DNA from 3 places in the Aureimonas sp. AU20 genome. Region 3 is predicted to be linked to each of the others. Evidence: predicted binding sites of a transcription regulator. Region 3 holds the regulator's gene; each other region holds the start of a gene.
The links. The regulator PhoB, encoded in region 3, activates phosphate uptake and scavenging genes when phosphate is short. The targets are predictions, from matches to a motif close to TGTCATNNANCTGTCAT.
Positions count from the first base shown of each region.

Region 1 (5,874 bases), on a different replicon from region 3:
TCGAACTTCGGGATGGGCGAGGGGTCCATGACGTAGCGCCCCTCGACCTTGACCGGGTAGGCGTAGGTCGTGGCGATCTCGCCGTGGCGGGCGATGTCCTCGTAGAGCTTCACATGCATGAGCCCGTATTCCTCCAGCGCATGGAGGGTGCGGGTCTCGCTTTCGCGCGGCTCCAGAAAGCGCAGCGGCTCGGGGATCGGCACCTGATAGACGAGGATCTGCCCGGCTTTCAGCGGCGCCTCGGGAATGCGGTGCCGGGTCTGGATGATGGTCGCCGCGCCCGTGCGGGTCGTGGTCTCGACCTTGGCGACGCTCTCGAAGAAGGCGCGGATGGAGACGGCGTTGGTCGTGTCGTCGGCGCCCTGGTCGATGACCTTCAGCACGTCCCGCGGCCCGATGATCGCCGCCGTCACCTGCACGCCCCCCGTGCCCCAGCCGTAGGGCATGGGCATTTCGCGGCTGGCGAAAGGGACCTGGTAGCCGGGCACGGCGATGCCCTTGAGAATGGCGCGGCGGATCATCCGCTTCGTCGCCTCGTCGAGATAGGCGAAGTTGATGGCGGGAAGGGTGAGGGTCATTGCGCGGCCTCCGCCGGCTCGGCCCCGGTCGCGTCCGCTTCGGCCGGAGCCGCCGCGCGCTCGGCGTTCAGCCGGCGCAGGAGGTGGAGCTCGGCCTGGAAGTCGACGTAATGGGGCAGTTTCAGATGTTCCACGAAGCCGGTCGAGGCGACGTTGTCGCAATGGGACAGGACGAACTCTTCGTCCTGCGCCGGGGCCAGACGCTCCTCGTCGAACTCGTCCGCCCGCAAGGCGCGGTCGACGAGGCTCATGGCCATGGCCTTGCGCTCGCTCTGGCCGAAGACGAGGCCGTAGCCGCGCGTGAAGCGGGCCTCGCCCCCCTTGGGCGCGGAGAATTGCGCGATCATCTGGCATTCGGTCAGCCGCGCGCGGCCGATCACGACGGGAAAGCCGAGTTCGGGCAGGTCCACCTCGATCTCCACCAGCCCGATGCGGATCTCGCCGACGAACGGGTGGTTGCGCCCGTAGCCGCGCTGGGTGGAATAGCCGAGGGCCAGGAGAAAGCCCTCGTCGCCGCGCGCCAGCGCCTGGAGCCGGAGGTCGCGCCCGGCCGGAAAGTCCAGCGGATCGCGCGTGATGTCGCCGGGCTCGCCCCAGCCCTCCGCCGGCCCATCGCCGTCCGGCTCGATCAGGCCTTCGCCGCGCAGAAGATCGGTGACGCGCGGCGCCTTCGCCTCGTCCTCGCGGGCGCGGCGCTCCGGCTGGGGAACCGGCTCGTCGCCGGCCATGGCGGGGTCGAGCAGCCGGTGCGTGTAGTCGAAGGTCGGCCCCAGCAGCTGGCCGCCGGGCAGGTCCTTGTAGGTGGCCGAAACGCGGCGCTCCAGCTGCATGGCGCCCGTGTCCACCGGCTCGGCGGCGCGAAAACGCGGCAGCGTGGTGCGATAGGCGCGCAGCAGGAAGATCGCCTCGATCAGGTCGCCCCGCGCCTGCCGGATGGCGATGGCGGCAAGCTCGGGATCGTAGAGCGAGCCCTCGGCCATGACTCGGTCCACCGCCAGCGAAAGCTGTCCGGTGATCTGGTCGAGCGTCAGCGCGGGCACGTCCCGCTCGCCGCGCCGACGGTCGGCGAGCAGCTTGTGGGCGTTGCGGATGGCGGCTTCCCCGCCCTTGACGGCGACGTACATTTCAAGCCTCCGCGATGCGTGTGGAGCGCGGCAGGGCGATCAGCCCGTCGCCCGCCACGAGAACGAGATCGTGACCGCGCGGAAACAGCGCGCGATTGCCGGCGCGGGCCGCGAGGAACCCCGCCGGCAGGCCTTGCGGGGCGATGGTGCGGACCGTCTCGATGCCGGGGCCCGTGAGAACGAGCGGCGCGCCGCCTTCCAGGCATTCCACCGGCAGGATCAGGGTCGCGGCGCGGTCGGGATAGGCGTCGGTGCCGATACCGAAGCGGCCCCAGCCGGCGGGGTCCGAACCGAGGGTGAGCAGCGCGAAGGCGGCCTCGCCCGGCGCCGCGACGAGGCTGGCGCCGGTGTGGAAGCCGAGCCAGGCGGCAGCCGCGCCGGCCTCCGCGCCCTCCAGAAAGATCGACGCGTCGGCATCGGCCAGCGTCAGCAGAAACACGGCGGCGGCCGGCGCGAGCGGTGCCGGCGCCTCCACCGAGGCGGCGAGACGGGCGATCGTGCCGGGCGCGGCGAAGGCGTCCATCACGGCGCGAAAGGCGTCTTGCGAGCCCAGAACCGGGTCCTGGAAGCCGCCCGAGACGGCGAGGGCGGAAAGGGAAGCCTGTGTCATGCCTGATCCTCGCCTCGAACCAGCGTGAAGAAATCCACCCGCGTCGCCTCGGTCTCGGCGGCACGATCGCTCTGCGTGTCAGTGTCGGCCTGGAGGAGCGGGGCGACGATCTCGCGCTCGATCCGCTCCTGCCACTCCGGGTGCTGCCAGAGCGCGTCGCAATGGGCGGCGAGCCGCGCCTTGTCGCTGTCGCGCCCCAGGATCATGGCGTGTCCGACCTCGCCGGTGCCCAGCCGCACCGTGGCGCGGCAGACGCTGGCCTCGCCCAGATTGAACGGCGCTCCGCCTCCGCCCGCCCGGCCGCGCAGCATGACGAGGCCGATCTCGGGCCCGCGCACCGGCCGCGCCGGCGGGGCGGCCTCGCAGACCTGGCCGTGCAGCACGCGCAGCACGGCACCATCGGCCAGCGCGAAGGCGCCGATGGCGCGGCGACGGCGTTCCTGAAACGAGATGTCCGGGTCGGAGGAGGGCTGGAGCATGGGTCGGTCCGCTCATTGGTCTATTTGTTTAGACATTTAGTCTGGACGATCCTTCTTTATCCGTCCATCGGTGACATCAGGATGACAGGCGCGAATCTTTGGGCGCGAATCTTTTGGCGGGAGCGGGCGTGAACGAGACGGACGAGGGCGTGACGCGCTGGCGGCGGGTGGCCGACAAGATCCGCTCCGCGATCATGGACGGCGCCTTCGCGGACAAGCTGCCGCCGGAAACGGAGCTGGCCGACAGTTTCGGCGTGAACCGGCACACGGTTCGGCGCGCGATCCAGTCGCTCGCCAGCGAAGGGCTGCTGCGGGCCGAGCGCGGCCGGGGCACGTTCGTCAACGCGCCGGCGCGCCGGCTCGCCTATCCCATCGGCCCGCGCACGCGCTTCTCCGAAAACGTCACGGCGCAGGGGCGCACGCCGGGCGGGCGCCTGATCCGGGCGGACGCCACGCGCGCCGACGCCGCGCTCGCCGCGCTTCTCGGCTGCGCGCCGGGCGCGCCGCTGCATCGGCTGGAAACGCTCAGCGTCGCCAATGGCGTTCCGCTGTCGATCGCGACCTCGCATTTCAGCGTGGAGCGCTTTCCCGGCATCGTGCGAGCCTATGCCGAGACCGGCTCGGTGACGGAGGCGCTGAAGCTGGAAGGCGTCTCGGACTATCGTCGGCGCGAAACGCGCATCACGGCCGAGCGCGTCCACCCGCTCGACGCCGACCATCTGGCGACCTCGCCCGACTCGATCGTGCTGGTCAGCATGGCGGTGGATGTCGATCTCGACAACCGCCCGGTGCAGGTGATCCGGGCGCGCTTCCCCGCCGATCGCATGGAGCTGGTGCTGCGGCCTTGACCTCGCGCGCGGCGCGCAGAAGCCCGAACGACGAAAGGGCAGCCCGCGCCGCCCCTTTTGCTTTCAATCGAATGTCCGGCCCCGCGTGGCCTCAGGCCAGCATCTCGCGCAGCGCCGCCACGGTGCCGGGCACGTCAAGGCGCCAGCGGCGCTGGCTCGGGCGCGGGTCGGTCCGGTCCTCCTCGCCGATCACGACGCCGTAGGCGAGACCGAGCGAGCTGAAGAGATTGGTGTGCGCGTCGAGAAAGACGCCCGTGCTTTCGATCGTCACGACCTGCGTCTCGGGCTGGCAGAACACGGTGTTGAACATGGCCGCGCCGCCGAGGCCCACCACCACCCGCGCCTTGGCGAAGAGCGCCACCTGCTCGGCGAAGGAAAGATGCTCCGGCTCCACCACGGTGAAGCCGAGCGGCACCAGCGCGTCGATCAGCTCCTCCTCGTTCAGGAGGCCGCGATAGGCGCCGCCCTTGCGGGTTCGGCTGAGGCGGGACAGGAAGACGCGCTCCGGTGCGGGCGCCGCGCTGCCATGGGCCAGCCGCTCCGCCAGATCGCGAAAGATGTCGCGCTCGTGCGGGGCGAGGATCAGGTCCCGCCCGACCATGCGCAGGAGGCTGACGCTCTCGCACCAATAGGTCGCGCCGCGCCGCTGCTCGACGATGTCCTCGTCGGCGAGGCCGAAGGTCTGGAGAAGGCTGCGCTGCCAGGGATGCTGGCGCTCGCACAGGAAACGGTCGTACCGGTCCCGATGGCTCGCGAAGTGATGCATGCCGGGCAGGCCGAGAAGCAGCCACATGCCCCAATTGTCCGGCTCGTCCGGCGTGCCGAGAAAGATCGACCCTTCGAGATGCTCGGCCCGCTCCAGCGCCTCGCGCGCCAGAACCGCCCCGCCTTCGTGCAGCTGCAGGCCGGTCGCGGCGTTCTCGTAGGTGCCGTGCGCGCGGGCCATGCGCAGAAGATCGTCCTCGCCATGCACGGTGTATCGGTCGAAGAAGCGGCCCGAGCGGACGATCCCGTTGAAGCCGACGATCCCGGCATTCTCGAAACGGTCCACCGCGCGGCCCTGCGTCAGCCGCTCCACTTTGTAGATGCGCGAGACGTCGGGCTCCTCGCCCGAAAGGTTCAGGAGAAAGCGCGGCAGGGTCTTGGCCCAGGTCTCGCGCGGCGCCATGATCTCGCGAGAGAACAGGCTCTCGTCCCCCGGCCGGGGCGCGACCACCGGCACGAAGGCGGCCTCCGCCGCTTCGGGCGGCTCGGCGTCGGGTTCGGCGGGTTCCAGTTGAACCGCGCGCAGGGCGACCACGGAGCGCTCGCCCGTCTGCAACTCGTTGAGCGTGGTGGCGCGAAGGCGCACTCGCAGCCCGTCCCGCGCCCGGGCGGGGAAGGCGAGCGACAGAGTGGCGGCGCGCGACCCGTCCGACATCTCGCACGCGGTGCGGGCGATCTCTGCTTCGCCCTGGAAGGCCGTCAGTTCGAGGCGCAGGGGCGCCACCGTCGCGATGGGGATTTCCGCCTCGGCCCGAAGCCGCGTCGCCCCAAGCAGGCGAACGTTTCGCCATTCCAGCGCGGTCTCCGGCTTCGAGGGCTCGGAGGCATGAAGCAGGAACTGGCTGTCCACCTGGCGGGACCAGTCGTGGCCATGGAGAAGCACGGCCTCGCCCCAGCCGAAATCATGCTCGCCGCCCGTGCTGCCGACCTCCGTCTTGGAGGGAAAAGGCAGCGCGCGAGGCCCGGGCCCCAGATGCGCTGCGACGGCGCCTTGCACTGCTTCCCATTCGGCGAAGGGCGCGGCTTCCAGCGCTTGGCGCAAAAGGGCCGAAAGCGCCTCGCCCTTCGATCCCGAGCGGGGGAGGGAGGCGGCGAGGACCCGCTCCGACAGGGTTTCGAGGCGGGCGAAATACGCCGCTTGGTCCGTCTCGCCCAGCACGAGCAGCCAGAAGGGCGCGCCCCCGCCAAGCCGCGTCAGTTCCGCCTGGATCATGGCGAGAAGCGCCGGTTCGACCGGCTCGGCGCCCGCAAGCACCAGGATCAAGCCGCCGCCGGCGAGGCGCGCGCGAAAACGGCGGCCGAGGTCCCGCATCCGATCCGCCTCGCGCCGATACAAGCCGCGCTCGCGCATGGCGTCGCGATCGAAACGCCAGTCGTCCCCGGCCGGCATTTCGGTGAGGTCCGAGCGCCATTCTGCGCCATGATGGCGCTCGCGCACCCAGCCCGGCGAAGCGGGCGAAAGGTCGGCTC
Region 1 is NZ_CP006368.1:79,536-85,409, forward strand. Features, by position in the region: gene M673_RS17380 (alpha-D-ribose 1-methylphosphonate 5-phosphate C-P-lyase PhnJ) at 1-578, opposite strand, end outside; gene M673_RS17385 (carbon-phosphorus lyase complex subunit PhnI) at 575-1,702, opposite strand; gene phnH (phosphonate C-P lyase system protein PhnH) at 1,704-2,312, opposite strand; gene phnG (phosphonate C-P lyase system protein PhnG) at 2,309-2,791, opposite strand; gene phnF (phosphonate metabolism transcriptional regulator PhnF) at 2,920-3,639, shown strand; gene M673_RS17405 (glycosyltransferase family 61 protein) at 3,731-5,874, opposite strand, start outside.
Region 1: phnF (phosphonate metabolism transcriptional regulator PhnF) is a predicted target of PhoB. The motif match lies at 2,862-2,878, and genes of this name have one in related genera.

Region 2 (5,874 bases), 420 kb from region 3:
TGGTAGAAGGTCGCCCAGATCCAGCGCCCGTCCGGCAGCTGCACGAAGGAGCCGGGATGGTCGTCGGGAAAGATTTCCCGCGTCGTGCGCTCGTACTGGTCGGGCAGCGTCCGGTCGGGAAAGACGAGATAATAGTCCTCATAGGTCTTCTCGCCGGCCAGCGCCCGGCGCGCCCATTCATGCTCGTTCGATGTATGGTTGAAGACGAAGTCGACGGTGAGCGAAATGCCGCGTCGGCGCAGGGTGCCGGCCAGATGCTCGAGATCGGCCATGGTGCCGAGCTTCGGGTTCACCTCGCGATAGGAAGAGACGGCATAGCCGCCGTCGGAATTCTCTTCCGGCGCCCGGAACAGCGGCATGAGATGGAGATAAGTGAGACCCAGTTCCTCGAAATAGGGAAGCTGGTCCTCGACACCCTTCAGCGTTCCGGCATAGCGATCGACATAGCAGACGCCGCCCAGCATCCGCTCGTCCGTGAACCAGTTCGGCTCGGCCTCGCGCGCGGCGTCCAGCGCCTTCAGCTCGGCCGAGCGCTCGGCATAGGACGAGGCGGCGCAGTTCACCGCCTCTGCGAGCTCGCGCAGGAACGCGGGATGCCCGGCATAGACCGCCGAGAATTCGGCGAACAGCGCGGGGAAATACGTGTCGAACCGGCGCCGGAACGCCGCGTCCCATCCTGCGGCTTGGGGATGGGCCAGCACATGAGCGAGGGCGTCGGAAAAGCTCGGCACGTCGGACACGTCTGATCTCGCCTATGGGTTGAACCGACAGGCGCGATATCATGCGGCCGCGCGGCCGGGAAGCAGCCGCTCGGCGAAGGGCGCGCCATCCGCGCGACGCGCCAAGCGCTCACCCGTCACCCAGACGGCAAATGCACACGCGAAGGATCGGTCGTCGGCAAGTATGGAGGGCGGGACCGTCAGTCCGACGACTTGCCCCAGCTAGACCTCTTCTTCGCGCGCGAAGCATTCGTCCACCCGCGAACCTCTCTCCTATCGTCTATTATGTTATAACATAACGCCCGTGGAGCTCATTTCGGATTTTTCAACTGGGCTGTCACGCGGATGTTATGAAGAAAACCTATGCCGCAACCGACAGATCCCAGTGGAGACAATCGATGCGCCACCTTCTCAGCTTGCTCGTCGTCACCAGCGCGCTCACCGCCACCGCCCATGCGGCGACGGTCATGCCTCTCGACCGCGCGACCATCCTGGCGGGCTCGCCCTTCGACATGAAGGTCGAGTTCAAGGGCGTTGTGAAGGAAGGCGACGTCGCCGTCACCATCAACGGCAAGCCTGCCGCCGAGGTGCTCGGCCAGCCCGTCGAATTCATCGAGAAGGAAGACGGCGTCGAGGCCTCCGCCATCCGCATCCATGGCGGCCATATCCTGGCGCCGGGCAGCTATAAGGTCGAGGCCAAGGCTGGCGACGAGACCAAGGCGGTGACCTGGGAAGTCTACGGCACGCCCGCCACGGCCAAGGCCAAGAACATCATCTTCCTGCTCGGCGACGGCATGACGGTGGCCAACCGCACCGGCGCGCGCATCATGTCCAAGGGCATGACCGAGGGCAAGGCGAACGGCCGCCTCGCCATGGACGATCTCGACCACATGGCCTTCGTCGGCACGTCCTCGACCAATTCCATCGCCACCGACAGCGCCAACACGATGTCGGCCTACATGACCGGCCACAAGTCGGCGATCAACGCGCTCGGCGTCTATGCCGACCGCACGAAGGACTCCTTCGACGATCCGAAGGTCGAGACCATTGCCGAGGCGCTGCGCCGCACCACCAAGAAGTCGGTCGGCATCGTCGTCACCTCCGAGGTCGAGGACGCGACGCCCGCCGCCGTGGTGTCCCACACCCGCAAGCGCGCCGACAAGCCCGAGATCGTCGACATGCTGTTCAAGGTGAAGCCGGACGTGCTGCTCGGCGGCGGCTCGGCCTACTTCCTGCCGCAGTCGACGCCCGGCTCCAAGCGCAAGGACGACAAGAACTACATCCAGATGTTCCAGGACGCGGGCTATGCGCTGGCGACCGACAAGGGCGAGCTGGAAACCGCCAAGGGCTCGAACCAGGAAAAGCTGCTCGGCCTGTTCCACACCGGCAACATGGACTTCATGCTCGATCGCGGCTTCCTGAAGAAGGGCACCGTGTCGAAATTCCCCAACCAGCCGGGTCTGGTCGAGATGACCGAGATCGCGCTGGACCGCCTGTCGAAGAACCCCGAGGGCTTCTTCCTGATGGTCGAGGGCTCGTGCATCGACAAGGCCTCGCACCCGATGGACTTCGAGCGCTCGATGATCGACACGATCGAGTTCGACAAGGCGGTGGGCGTGGCGCGTGAGTTCCAGCGCACCCATCCCGACACGTTGATCGTCACCACGGCCGACCACACGCACGGCATCTCGATCATCGGCACGATCGACGACGACAAGCCGGGCACGGAAATGCGCGAGAAGGTCGGCGTCTATGCCGATGCCGGCTTCCCCAACTACGAGGACAAGGACGGCGACGGCTATCCCGACCGCGTGGACGTGTCGCGCCGCCTCGCCATCTTCGCCGCCGACTTCCCGGACTATTACGAGACCTTCCGCCCGAAGGTGGACGGCCCGTTCGAGCCCGCCGTCCAGAACGAGAAGAAGGAATACGTGGCGAACGAGGCGTACAAGAACGTTCCCGGCGCCGTGTTCCGCGAAGGCAACCTGCCGCGCTCGGCCGACACCGCCGTCCATGCGGTGGATGACGTGGTGCTGCAGGCCGCCGGTCCGGGCGCCGAGGAGTTCAAGGGCTACATGGAAGAGAGCGACATCTACCGCGTTCTCGCCGACGCCTTCGCGCTGGCGCCCGCCAAGAACTAAAACTTCACGTTTCTCGGACGCAGACGGGTCCCGGCGCGCCGCGCCGGGGCCTTTGCCATTGGAGGACTTCGCCATGACCGGGCTCGCTCTCTCCCGCCGGCGCTTCACAGCATCAATGCTCGGCGCGCTCGCGCTCGCCGCGCTCAGGCCCATAGCGGCCCACGCCACCGAGACGCTCGGCTTCGACGATCTCTACGGCAAGATCAGCGTGCTCGGCCTCGCCTTCTCCAACAAGCTGAAGTCGCTGGCCGGGCAGAGTGTCGAGATGCGCGGCTTCATGGCGCCGCCGCTCAAGGCCGAGGCGCAGTTCTTCGTGCTCACCGAAATTCCCATGTCGATCTGCCCCTTCTGCTCCTCGGACGCGGACTGGCCGGCCAATATCGTCGTCGTCTATCTCCGCGAGCGGCAGACCTTCGAGCAGGCCAACCGGCCCATCGCGGTGTCGGGCCGGCTGGAGGTGGGCTCCTGGACCGACCCCGAAACCGGCTTCGTCAGCTTGGTGCGGATCGTCGACGCCCGTTTCTCCTCCGTGTGATCCCATGTCCGCGCTCGTTCTTCGCGATCTCGAAGTCCGTTTTCCCGGGCTGGACGCGCCCGCCCTCGCCATCCCCGCGCTCGACCTCCAGCCCGGCGAGCGCATCGCGCTGACCGGCGCCTCGGGCTCGGGCAAGACGACCTTTCTCAACGCCGTCAGCGGCCTGGAGCGGGTGCGCCGGGGCACGGTGCGCTGGGGCGAGACCGATCTCAGCACCTTGAGCGAAGCGGGGCGCGACCGCTGGCGGGCCCGCCATGTCGGGCTGGTGATGCAGGATTTCCACCTCTTTCCCGGCCTGTCGGCGATCGACAACGTGCTTCTGCCCCATCGCCTGTCGCGCGCCCTGCCGCTGGCTGAGGCGCGGGCCGAGGGGCAGCGGCTGCTCGCCCGCTTCGGCATCGAGCGGCCGGCGCAAAGGGTGGAGACCCTGTCGCGCGGGCAGATGCAGCGCGTCGCCGTGGCGCGCGCCCTGGCCGGCCGGCCGGCGATCCTGATCGCCGACGAGCCGACCGCCAGCCTCGACGCCGAGGCCGGCGCGGCGGTGGGCGATCTCCTCCTGGAACTCGGGGCCGAGACGGGCGTCACGCTGATCGTCGCCACGCACGACCCGCATCTCACCGGCCGCATGAACCGCGTCGTCAGGCTCGCCAACGGCCGCCTCCTTTCGGCCCCGGAGGCCTGAGCCATGTTCGGTTTCATCTGGGCCGATCTTCGCCGCCATGCCGCAGGCGTCGTCGCCGTGGTGCTGCTGATCGCGCTGGCGACGGCGCTGGGCGTCGCCGTGACGCTGGGCGAGCGGGCCATCCGGCTCGGCAGCGCCCGCGCCGCCGCCGCCTTCGACCTCGTGGTCGGCGCGCCGGGCAGCGAAACGCAGCTCGTGCTGTCCTCGGTCTTTCTCCAGCCGGCCCCCCTCCCCCTTCTGCCCGGCCGCGTGCTGGCCGATCTCGCCGCCGATCCGCGCGTGCGCTACGCCGCGCCGGTGGGCTTCGGGGATTTCGTCGGCGATGATCCGGTGGTCGGCACGACGCTTGACGTCGTGGCTGGGCTCGGCGGTCTGGCGGAGGGGCGCGGCTTCGAGAAGCTGCAGGACGCCGTGGTCGGCGCGGCGGTGGCGCGGCCGATCGGCTCGCGCTTCAAGCCGCTGCATGGCCGCCTGTCCGAAGGCGGGCATGTCCATGGCGAGATCAGCTACGAGGTGGTCGGCCGCATGAAGCCGACGGGCACGGCCTGGGACAAGGCGGTGCTGGTGCCGATCGAGGCGGTGTGGCTGGCCCATGGCCACGAGCCGCACGAGGCGCACGACGAAACCGCGCAGGAAGCCGGCGACGCCGCGCATCGCGGCGAGGCTCCCGCCGCCGCTTCAACCACTGGCCCTGCCCCCGCGCATGTCGGCCCCGGCCTCGCGTCCATGGCCTCCTTCGTCGATCCTGAGGAGCGCGAGCTTCCGCGCGTCGTCGATCTCGACCGGCCCGTGGACCCCGCCGCGCTGAGCCGGCCGGACGCGCCGGGCGTTCCCGCCATCGTGGTGAAGCCGCGCACCATCGCCGACGCCTACAAGCTGCGCCAGGAATATCGCCGCGAAGGCAGTCTCGCCGTGTTTCCGGCCGAGGTCCTGACCCGGCTCTACGGCACGCTGGGCGACGCGCGCAGCGTCCTTGCCGCCATTGCGCTGGGCGCGCAAGCGCTGGTCGGCGCGGCGATCCTCTTCGTGGTGATCGTCCATGTCCTGCAGCGCCGGCGCCAGATCGGCGCGCTTCGGGCCTTCGGCGCGCCGCGCCTCTCAGTCTTCGCCATCGTCTGGGCCGAGGTCTTCGCCATGGTCGGCGCCGGCGTGCTCGCAGGCTTCGGCCTCGGCTTCGCGGCGGCCTCACTGCTCGCCCGGCTCGGCGGCCGCACTACGGGCATCGCGCTGCCGATCGAGCTGCATCCCTCGGACGGCTGGAGCCTCCTTGGCCTGCTCCTGACGGTCGCTCTCGTCACGCTCGTGCCCGCCGCCCTCGCCTATCGCCAGTCCCCCGCCGAAGCGCTGCGCGGCTGAGAACCGGGGACAGAACCTGAGGGAGGTCGGCGGGCGGGATTTTCTCCCCGTTCACTGGGTCGCGATGGCTCGCCGATAAGCCCTCGCATCGGCTGCGCTTCGCCCCGCGCGAGCCGAGAAACTTGCTCGGCAATCCTCGGCCCACAAGTATTGCACCAAGGTCCAGGCGCGCTTTTCAGGGCGCAAGCCGGTCGAAGGGAGCCCGACCCATGCAGCAGACGCTCGCCCTCACCGCGCTTCTGGTGGCGGACTACGACGAGGCGCTTCGCTTCTATGTCGGCGTGCTCGGCTTCGAGCGCATGGAGGATCGCGCGCTTTCTCCTGACAAGCGCTGGGTCGTCGTCCGCCCCAAAGGCGCCGCCAGCGGCGGCCTGCTTCTCGCCAAGGCGGCCGACGCCCGCCAGCGCGCCGGGATCGGCGATCAGGCGGGCGGGCGGGCGG
Region 2 is NZ_CP006367.1:84,704-90,577, forward strand. Features, by position in the region: gene M673_RS00350 (amylosucrase) at 1-740, opposite strand, end outside; gene M673_RS00355 (alkaline phosphatase) at 1,118-2,860, shown strand; gene M673_RS00360 (hypothetical protein) at 2,934-3,395, shown strand; gene M673_RS00365 (ABC transporter ATP-binding protein) at 3,400-4,077, shown strand; gene M673_RS00370 (ABC transporter permease) at 4,081-5,433, shown strand; partial or broken gene M673_RS00375 (VOC family protein) at 5,643-5,874, shown strand, end outside.
Region 2: M673_RS00355 (alkaline phosphatase) is a predicted target of PhoB. The motif match lies at 1,055-1,071, and genes of this name have one in related genera.

Region 3 (5,874 bases):
AACTGATCGACGAGCTGAAGCAGAACTTCACCATCGTCATCGTCACCCACTCGATGCAGCAGGCGGCCCGCGTCTCGCAGCGCACGGCGATGTTCCACCTCGGCAAGATCGTCGAGGTCGGTTCCACGGAAAAGATGTTCCAGAACCCCGACGACAAGCGCACGCAGGACTACATCACCGGCCGCTTCGGCTGACCTCGCTCCCGGCTCCCGCAGCCTTATCGGGCCGGGAGTCGTTCTCCGCGAAACAGGGAGAGTTCGTTTCATGGAACATCACATCGTCTCGTCCTACGACGACGAACTGAAATTCATCCTTCGTCGCATTTCCGAAATGGGCGGCCAGGCCGAGCGCATGGTCGAGCAGGCGGTCTCCGCCCTGATCCGCTCCGATTGGGGTCTGGCGCAGTCCGTCGTTGCCGACGACATCCTTCTCGACACGCTGCAGCGCGAAGTGGACGAACGCGCGGTCCTCACGATCGGCAAGCGCCAGCCGATGGCGCACGACCTGCGCGAGATCGTCGGCGCCATCCGCATCTCCAACGATCTCGAGCGCATCGGCGATCTCGGCAAGAACATCGCCAAGCGCGTGATCGCGGTGACCGACCACAAGCAGCCGGTGCAGCTGGTGCGCGGCATCGAGCACATGTCGGAACTGGCGCTGGGCCAGCTGAAGAACGTGCTCGACGTCTATGCCACGCGCGACGACGTGCGGGCACTGGAAATCCGCGCCCAGGACGCCGAGATCGACGCGCTCTACACCTCGCTCTTCCGCGAACTCCTGACCTACATGATGGAAGATCCGCGCAACATCACGGCCTGCACGCATCTTCTCTTCTCGGCCAAGAACATCGAGCGCATCGGCGACCACGCGACCAACATCGCCGAGACGGTCTACTACATCAAGACCGGCAAACAGATGGAGGTCGAGCGGCCCAAGAGCGACTCGACGCCCTCGATCGCCTCGCCCTCTTCCGGCCTGAACGGGTAAGTCGCATGGGCGCCCGGATCACCGTCGTCGAGGACGAGGAGGCGCTGGGCGTCCTCCTTCGCTACAATCTTGAGGCCGAGGGTTACGACGTCGACGTGATCGCGCGTGGCGACGAGGCCGACCTGCGGCTGAAAGAGGGCGTGCCCGACCTTCTTCTGCTGGACTGGATGCTGCCCGGCCTGTCCGGCGTCGAGCTTTGCCGGCGCCTGCGCACGCGGCCCGAGACCGAACGCCTGCCGATCATCATGCTGACGGCGCGCGGCGAGGAAAGCGAGCGGGTGCGCGGCCTTTCGGTCGGGGCGGACGACTATGTCGTGAAGCCCTTCTCGACTCCCGAGCTCATGGCCCGCGTGCGCGCCATGCTGCGTCGGGTGAAGCCCGAGCGCATCTCCAGCCAGCTCGTGGCGGGCGATCTCGACCTCGACCGCGAGACGCATCGCGTGCGCCGCGCCGGCCGCGAGGTCAAGCTCGGACCCACCGAGTTCCGCCTCCTGGAGTTCCTCATGCAGTCGCCCGGCCGCGTCTTCTCGCGCGAGCAACTGTTGGACGGCGTCTGGGGTCGCGACATCTATGTCGACGAGCGCACCGTGGACGTCCATGTCGGGCGTCTGCGCAAGGCCATCAACCGGGGCCGCCAGCGCGACCCGATCCGCACCGTGCGCGGGGCGGGCTATTCGCTGGACGAGAACTTCACCGCCGCCGCGCGGCCCGTGCAGCAACGGGCCGAGGCGAGCTGAGGCTCAGCCGTCCTTCCAAAACGAAAACGCCGCGAGAGCCAAACGGCTGCTCGCGGCGTTTTCGTTTGGCGGACGAGGGCGATCAGCCCTCGGCGCTCTCGTCCTTCAGATAGGGCTCGACCGTGCCCTTCAGCTTCATCAAGAGCGGCTTGCCCTGGCGGTCCTTGGCCTTGCCGGCGGCCACGCGCACCCAGCCTTCGCTGACGCAATATTCCTCGACATTGGTCTTCTCGTTACCGTTGAAGCGGATGCCGATGCCGCGCGCCAGCAGCGCCTCGTCATGGAACGGGCTGTCCGGGTCGATCGCCAGACGGTCGGGAAGGGCGGGGGTATCGGTCATGTCATAGCCTTTTCGAAAGGGGCCTCGCGCGCCGGCCGGACCGGCGCCCAGATCAGAAAGCGTCTTCCGCTCGCATGGCCTGCCTCATAACGCAGGACAGGCGCGAGCGGGAGACGCTTTCTGGCAGGAAGGCCGGGGGAGCGGCCGGCGCAAAGAAAAGCCCGGCGCGAAGGCCGGGCTCTAAACCGCGATGGATGGAAAGCGCCTGAAGCATTCCGGCTTGCCGGAACGCTGCAAGGTCCACGATTTCGTCTCATGTCTCGGAAAAGCGTTTCCGCCTTGCCGGGGAACGCCCTTAGCGAACGCGGCGGCGCTCCGACATCGGCTGGAAGGCGATGCGCGCGTGGTGCTTGCAATAGGGCGAGGAGTCCTGGGAATGGTTTCCGCAGAAGCGGAAGTCCGGGCTCAGCGGGTCGCCCAGCGGCCATTTGCAGGTGCGGTCGGAAAGCTGCACCAGCGTCAGGTTGCGCGACATGGGCACGACCTCGCCGCCTTCGGAATGACCGAACGGCTGGGCCTCCTCGAAGGCGCCGGCGTCCGGGTCCATCTTAAGGGCCGTGGCGCCCACCGAATGGATCATCGGCTGGCGGAGCGGCATGGGCGCGCGCGGCGGGGCGGAAGTGGGCATGGAGGGCGTCAGGATGCGCGGCGCGGCGCTCGGCGTCGGCATGGGGGCCGAGGTGGGCGTTGCCACCGGAGCCGCGACGGGCGCAGGCGCGAACTCGCGGCGCGGGGCGGGCGGCTCCACCGCCGCGATCGACGGCGCGGCCACCGGCTCCGGCACGGGCGCGGCGGCGACCGGCACGGGCTGGGGCGCGGGCTCGAAGGCTGGCGCGACGCGCATCGGCGCCACGGGGGCGGCCTCGGCGGGGCTCTCGTCCGCGCCGCCCTTGGGGCGGTTGTCCAGCTTCAGCCGGTGAACCTTGCCGATCACGGCGTTGCGCGTCACGCCGCCGAGCTCCGCCGCGATCTGGCTGGCGCTTCGACCTTCGCCCCAAAGGCGGGTGAGCAGCTCGATGCGCTCCTCGGTCCAACTCATGAACAGACTCCTCGTACTCTGTCGCTGCGGGAGGGCGGCCGGTGCCGTCATCCATAGCCCCTGTCGACCCCTTGCGGATCGACGGGACTTCCCACACGAAATCTGGTGTCTGAGAGGGTTCTAGAACGCGAGTGCGAAGGGCGGCAAGAGTGGGCGCCGCCGGGCGAATCGTTTCGCCCCCTTTTCAACAGCTTATGGGTGCGGAGCGACGTTTACGGAAGCATAGAGGCTCGCAAAAGGCGAAACTTCGGCTTTCGTTGACAATTCGCGCCCCGGCCATGGTATAGGCAGCGCGTTGCGCGCGGGCTTATTGTGCCTGCCGCTCCGGCCGCCTTCGCGCCGCCGTTCCCTCCATTGTCCATGCCAACGAGAAGTATCGCCATGGCCGAGACCCACGACAATCCGCTGTTTGCCACCTTCGCGCGCGCGGACCTTCGAGTGGAGCGAGGCGAGGGGGTCTGGCTGCACATGTCGGACGGGCGCAAGTTTCTGGACTTCACCGGCGGCATCGCGGTGAACTCGCTCGGCCACGCCCATCCCCATCTCGTGGCGGCGCTCACCGAGCAGGCGGGCAAGCTCTGGCACACGTCCAACCTCTTCCACGTGCCTGGGCAGGAAAAGCTCGCCGGCCGGCTGGTCGAGGCGTCCTTCGCCGATAAGGTGTTCTTCACCAATTCCGGCGCCGAGGCGCTGGAATGCGCCATCAAGACGGCGCGGCGCTACCAGTATGTCTCAGGGCATCCCGAGCGCTTCCGCATCGTGACCTTCGAGGGCGCCTTTCACGGCCGCACGCTGGCCACCATCGCCGCTGGCGGTCAGGCCAAGTATCTCGAAGGCTTCGGCCCGAAGGTCGAGGGCTTCGACCAGGTTCCCTTCGGCGACGTGGCGGCGCTGCGCGCGGCGATCGGCGCCGAGACGGCCGCGATCCTGATCGAGCCGATCCAGGGCGAGGGCGGCATCCGCGCGCCCGACGCCGGCTTCCTGAAGCTGATCCGCGATCTCTGCGACGAGCACGGCCTGCTCCTGATCTTCGACGAGGTGCAGACCGGCGTCGGGCGCACCGGGCGCTTCTTCGCCTATGAGATCACCGGCGTCACGCCTGACATCCTGGCCTCGGCCAAGGGTATCGGCGGCGGCTTCCCGCTCGGCGCGTGCCTTGCCACGGACGAGGCCGCCAAGGGCATGACGCCCGGCACGCACGGCACGACATTCGGCGGCAACCCGCTCGCCATGGCGGTGGGCAATGCCGTCCTAGACGTGGTCCTGGGAGAGGGCTTCCTCGACCAGGTGCGCCACAACGCGCTTCTGTTCAAGCAGAGCCTTGCCTCGCTGGCCGATCGCTATCCCGCCGTGGTCTCGGAAGTTCGCGGCGAGGGGCTCCTGATCGGCCTCAAGGCCGTGGTGCCCAACACGAAGCTGATCGAGGCGCTGCGCGATCATTCGATGCTGGCGGCACCCGCCGGCGACAATGTCGTGCGCTTCCTGCCGCCGCTCACCGTCACCGAGAGTGAAATCCGCGAGGCGATGGAGCGGCTGGAGGCCGCCGTCGCCGACCTGTCCCAGTCCCATCCCGAAAGCAGCGCGGCATGAGCCAAGTTCTCGCCTCCGCGCCGCCGGCCGTTTCGGCCGTCCGGCACTTCATCGATCTGTCCACCATGAAGGGCGGGGATCTGCGCGCCATTCTGGACGACGCGCGGGAGCGCAAGGCGCTCGGCCGCCAGGGCCCGCGCCCGCTCGAAGGGCGCATGCTCGCCATGATCTTCGAGAAGCCCTCGACGCGAACCCGCGTGTCGTTCGACGTCGGCATGCGCCAGCTCGGCGGCGAGACGCTGTTTCTGTCGGGCTCGGAAATGCAGCTCGGCCGGGCCGAGACGATCGCCGACACGGCGCGCGTCCTGTCGCGCTATGTCGACGCGATCATGATCCGCACCACGGATCATTCGCGCCTTCTGGAAATGGCGGAAGCGGCGACCGTGCCCGTCATCAACGCGCTGACCGACGACACGCATCCCTGCCAGATCATGGCCGATCTCCTGACCTTCGAGGAGCATCGCGGCCCGGTGAAGGGCAAGACCTTCGCCTGGACGGGCGACGGCAACAATGTCCTGAACTCCCTGATCGAAGCGGCGGGGCGGTTCGACTTCGCGCTGCGCGTGGCGACGCCCGAAGGCTCCGAGCCCGATCCGCGCTATGTCGAGGCGGCGCGCGCTGCGGGCACGCGTCTGCACCTCACGCATGACGCCCTGGAAGCCGTGTCGGGCGCCGACTGCGTCGTCACCGACACCTGGGTGTCGATGGGCCGCGAGGATCAGGCGCGCGGGCACAATGTCTTCATGCCCTATCAGGTGAACGAGCGGCTGATGGCACATGCCGATCCGCAGGCCCTCTTCATGCACTGCCTGCCCGCTCATCGCGGCGAGGAGGTGACGGACGAGGTGATCGACGGGCCTCAGTCCGTGGTCTTCGACGAGGCCGAGAACCGACTTCATGCCCAGAAGTCGATCCTTGCCTGGGTGTTCGGGAACGTGGCGACGCATGGCTGAAGATCATCTGGAACTCGGCGAATTCGGTTTCGCCGGCGACGACGCGGTCGTGCCCTATGCGGTCGAGGCGCTGGACGCGCGCGGCCGCGCCGTGCAACTCGGCGCCATGGTGGACCAGATTCTGGCCCGCCACGACTATCCCGCCCCGGTCGCTCAGCTTTTGGCCGAGATGATCGTTCTCACCGTGCTGCTCGGCACCTCGCTGAAGTTCGACGGCAAGTTCATCGC
Region 3 is NZ_CP006367.1:3,408,754-3,414,627, reverse strand. Features, by position in the region: gene pstB (phosphate ABC transporter ATP-binding protein PstB) at 1-194, shown strand, start outside; gene phoU (phosphate signaling complex protein PhoU) at 265-987, shown strand; gene phoB (phosphate regulon transcriptional regulator PhoB) at 993-1,724, shown strand; gene M673_RS15555 (DUF3297 family protein) at 1,807-2,064, opposite strand; gene M673_RS25160 (GcrA family cell cycle regulator) at 2,360-3,103, opposite strand; gene M673_RS15545 (aspartate aminotransferase family protein) at 3,485-4,693, shown strand; gene argF (ornithine carbamoyltransferase) at 4,690-5,646, shown strand; gene M673_RS15535 (Hsp33 family molecular chaperone) at 5,639-5,874, shown strand, end outside.